2 regions of the Exiguobacterium sp. R-39 genome follow, and region 1 is predicted to be linked to the other one. Evidence: predicted binding sites of a transcription regulator. Region 1 holds the regulator's gene; the other holds the start of a gene.
What was found. The regulator Rex, encoded in region 1, represses fermentation and respiration genes when NADH is low (regulators of the CRP and FNR family bind a similar motif). The targets are predictions, from matches to a motif close to TTGTGAAATATTTCACAA.

Region 1 (2,404 bases):
ATCGTCACGACCGGTAACTGGAACAACAGACCAAACGGAATCGTCAACCGGATCAGGAAACTGAAATAGTTCTCGACCCCGATGACCTGTTCAATCCCAAGCTCTTGTCCGAGTTCCGTTGATACTTCCAGTAAAAACGGCAACAGCCAAAAATAAGAAAAGGAAACACCCGCAAGGAATAAGAAAAACGTCACGGGAATGTACGTCAACGTCGCTTTTTGTTCTTGGTCGTGCAGACCGGGACGGATGAACGCCCAAAGCTGGTACATCCAAAACGGGGACGCCAAGACGATTGCGATGATGAACGCAAGATTCAGATATAACATCAACGGATCAACGACGTTAAACGCATTTAAACCGATTCCGAGTTCCTTTAAGTCGGCCTGTAAGAAACGGACGAGCGGCCGGACGAGCGGAAAGGCTGCGATAAACATGACTACCACGATGATGAGCGACCAGATGATCCGCTTACGCAGTTCATCTAAGTGCGATGTCACACTCTGTTCTTGATCGATCGCCATGATTCACTCACTTCTCTTTCATTTCGTCCTTTTTATCCTTATCATCTTCCATGATGCCGTGTGTCGCACTCTTGAACTCTTTTAACGTTTGACCGGCCGCGCGGCCGAGTTCCGGTAATTTCTTCGGTCCGAAGATAATGAGGGCGACGACACCGATCAAGGCGATGCTTGCCGGTCCAATACCAAGTGTTAACGGGATTAAGTTTTCCATTATGATTTCACTCCTTCAGCTGATTGCGAATAATGCTTCATGAAATAGACGAGCGACTGCAGCTCGATTGACAGATCGATGTGATGCACCCGGACGTGGGCCGGGACATTCAACCGGGCCGGTGTAAAGTTCAGAATGCCGGTCACACCGTACTCAACTAACTCATCCGCTACTGACTGCGCGAACTGCGACGGTACCGTCAAGATGGCGACATCGACATGGTTCGCTTTGATTTGTTCTTTCATATCCGAGACGTGATAAATCGGAACGTCCTGCGTCGTTGTTCCGACCTTGTCTTCATCGGCGTCAAACGCGATGACGATACGAGTACTATTATTCTTTAAAAAGTTATAATTTGCAAACGCTGTTCCGAGATGTCCGACCCCGATTAAGGCGACATTCGTGACCTCGTCTTGGTTGAGTGTCTTTCGGAAAAATGTTAACAAATGTTGAACGTTATAACCGTACCCTTTTTTCCCTAACGCCCCAAAGTAGGAAAAGTCACGACGGATCGTCGCAGAGTCGACTTTGACCGCTTCGCTGAGCTCTGCTGACGAGACGCGCAGCTTGCCGGAGTTATAGAGACTTTGGATAAAACGATAATATAACGGCAGTCGTTTCGCCGTTGCTTGTGGTATTTTTGTGTCTGGCCCATTCATACTGCAGTTCCCCCTTCGGCCACGTTCTGACGTGGCACCCAAATCAATGCAAAGAATTCTACTCTCCTTGATTGTAAACCACTTCACATAGAGTAACAAATATTATATTCGGCAGGATTTTTCGTGATAGACTAAAGGGTGGAAGGATGGATGGATATGATTCTCTTACAAGTAAACCAACTCTCAAAATCATTCGGCGTAGAGCCGATTTTAGACAATATTAAACTCGAAGTACAGGAACGGGACCGGATTGCCCTCGTCGGACGAAACGGTGCCGGAAAATCGACACTTTTAAAAATCATCGCCGGGGAGCTGTCACATGACTCGGGGGAGATCATGAAAAGCAAGGAAGTCCGGATTGGTTATCTCGCGCAGGACAGCGGACTCGAGTCGAACGAATCGATTTGGAACGAGATGCTGACCGTCTTTGAGCATCTGCAGGATCAGGAACGGGCGCTTCGTCGGATGGAAATCGAAATGGGCATGGAGCACATTTTAAATGATCCGACTGCCTATGACCGTCTCCTGAAAACGTACGATCAAGCGCAACACGACTTCTCGGAAGCCGGCGGCTATCAGTTCGAAGCCAACATCCGCTCTGTCTTACACGGGATGCGTTTTTATCCGGACGATTATTCCCGCCGGATTCAGACGCTTTCCGGTGGACAGCGGACCCGGCTTGCCCTGGCGAAGATGTTACTCCAGGCACCGGAACTGTTGATTCTCGATGAGCCGACCAATCACCTCGACATCGATACGTTGTCCTGGCTCGAAAGCTACCTGTCCGGTTACCGTGGTGCTGTCCTGATCGTTTCCCATGACCGCTATTTCCTCGATCAAGTCGTCAACGTCGTCTATGAATTGTCCCGGAACGTGTCGCGGAAATTCACAGGCAACTATACGAAGTATCTCGAACAAAAAGCGGCACTGTACGAACAGGAAATGAAACAGTTCGAACAGCAGCAGGAAGACATCGCGAAGATGCAGGACTTCATCCAGCGTAACATCGCCCG
Region 2 (2,404 bases), 440 kb from region 1:
TTTATAAGCATAATCAACAGGCACCACTTCATAACGAAGTGATGCCTGTTTTCGATTAATCGTTGTATTGGTTAAACATCGCCGTATCATCGGGAACGTTGGCGAGATAGACAATCTTTCCATCCGCATTGAGCCGGGCGATGTCGGTTCCATCCTGGGTGAAGACAGAGCCGTCCGCGCGTTTCCCGCAAACAGCCCAGCGTGTTTCCATCGTATCTCCTGTTTCTGATGGAACCCATCCGGCATACATGTGTTTAATATCCTGATTCGCCGTAAAGACCATCCGGACGAACTGTTTCCAGGCATCGATACCGTGCTGTTCCTGTCCGTTCAGGACGAATGTGATTTCGTCCGAGAACAGGGAAATCAAGTCATCAAAAGCTTTTTCATCGGTCCGGGAAGCATCAAATAAATCAAAATAGCGGTCAAGTGTAGTGGTGTTCATCATATATTCTCCTTTTAGTTACGAATCATTTTTTCTTCAATTAAACTCTGCAGTTTTGTCAGATGATCGGGCGGACAGTTCAAATAAATTTCACGGCGGATCGAGTCGATCGTCTCGCGTTTGAGTATCGATTGCCACGACTGTTCCGCTTCTGCCATCAGGTCGGACAATAAGCAGATGTTCTGATCCTGGATACCCATCAAGTCTTCGAAAACACCGCTTGAGGCATATAAGGATTGTTTGCCCTCGATTGCTTCATAGATATCAAACACACGAATCGTCTCCGGTGACGCTTTGAGCCGGAAGCCGCCTTTTGCACCGGGAACAGAAATCAGCAGATCCGCACTCACGAGCTTCCGGAGCAACTTTTGAAAGTAGGTTGGCGAAGCGCCAAGTTGCTGACTGATGAATTCGCCCGGCAACACACCTTTCTCCGGTAAAAACGTCAATAAGAGCATCGCATACACCGATTGTTCAACACCTGTCTTCATTTGCATGAAACATTCTCCTTTCTGTATAACGTGGATAACTATTGTCTATAATACATCCGGATAAATCAATTGTCCAACAAAAGGTCCCTCACAAAACCGTCACACCTTTTCGACAGCATACCCGTGGCATCAACAGAATGGATTCGGTATACTGAATGTACGATATGTGAAAATATTCACTAAAAGTCGTTCACACTTAGTGAAAGGACGTTTTCTTATGAATCCACTCAAAGGAATTATTACGATTCCGCGTACGATTTTTATACAACTGATGCTGGCCGCCGTCCTGATGGGAGTCGCCGTCATCGGACAATCCTATCTGATTGTCATCATCGTTGACCGGATTTTTCTGCAAGGGGATCCGTTCGCGGCAGTCATTCCGTTGCTCGGTGTCCTATTGGGGATGCTTGTCCTGCGCGTCGGCGTCACGTACTGGAACGGGCGCCTCGGAACGAGTCTTGCGGCACGCGTCAAACAAGATCTGCGTCAGGCGCTCGTCGCGAAATACACACGAAACTCTGTCGAGTCGATGCTTGAAGGACAATCCGGACAAAAGGTCAGTATCCTGATGGATTCCGTCGATGAGATGGACAGCTATTACAGCCAGTACCTGCCGAAGGTCATTCAGACATCGATTGTTCCGATGATGGTCTTGATTGCCGCCTTCAGCTATGACTGGGTCACGGGACTGGTCATGATGATTACCGCCCCGTTCATTCCGTTGTTTTACATCGTCATCGGGATCATGACGCAAAAGCGGGCCGATACGCAGCTTGAGAAGATGAATGCCTTTTCTGGTACGTTCCTCGATACGTTACAAGGATTGACGACGCTCAAGTTATTCGGGCGGGCGAAAGCTCAGCAGGACGTGATTGAACGAAGCAGTCTCGAATTTCGGGATGCGACGTTAACCGTCTTAAAACTCGCGTTCCTGTCGTCGTTGATGCTCGAATTCATCTCGATGCTCAGTATGGGGATGATTGCGCTTGAAGTCAGCTTACGGTTGATTTTGTTCCAAAGCATCACCTTTGTGCCGGCCTTCTTGATGTTGGTTCTGGCACCGGAATACTATCTGGCGTTAAAAGAGATGGGAGCTGCTTTCCATACCGGACGGGGCAGTGTCGCCGCCGCGAAACAGATTGCGGCCGAACTGACGGACGACGACCGGAATGTCGCTTTCGGACGAACGGAACTGCCGGCAGCCCGTCCGCCGCGAATTGAACTGAAAGACGTCGCGTTTTCGTACCGCGATGCCCGGTTTGCGATGGAACAGTTGAATTTGACGATTGAACCGTATCAAAAGGTTGCCTTGATCGGCCGCAGCGGTGCCGGAAAATCGACGGTCCTCCAATTGCTGGCTGGCCTTGCCGATCCGCAGGACGGACAGCTGTTGCTTGACGGTCAAGATCGTCAGACCATCACGGAATCCAGTTGGTTCAGCCAGCTCAGCTACATCTCGCAGCATCCG

Region 2: a site for Rex is predicted at 1,101-1,118, ahead of cydD (thiol reductant ABC exporter subunit CydD). Genes of this name have one in related genera too.

What each region holds. Positions count from the first base shown of each region.
Region 1 covers NZ_CP187965.1:2,822,598-2,825,001, forward strand. The annotation lists gene tatC (twin-arginine translocase subunit TatC) at 1-521, opposite strand, end outside; gene ACP26N_RS14680 (twin-arginine translocase TatA/TatE family subunit) at 529-732, opposite strand; gene ACP26N_RS14685 (redox-sensing transcriptional repressor Rex) at 732-1,391, opposite strand; gene ACP26N_RS14690 (ABC-F family ATP-binding cassette domain-containing protein) at 1,548-2,404, shown strand, end outside.
Region 2 covers NZ_CP187965.1:181,238-183,641, forward strand. The annotation lists gene ypfJ (KPN_02809 family neutral zinc metallopeptidase) at 1-7, shown strand, start outside; gene ACP26N_RS01090 (nuclear transport factor 2 family protein) at 56-448, opposite strand; gene ACP26N_RS01095 (RrF2 family transcriptional regulator) at 460-942, opposite strand; gene cydD (thiol reductant ABC exporter subunit CydD) at 1,154-2,404, shown strand, end outside.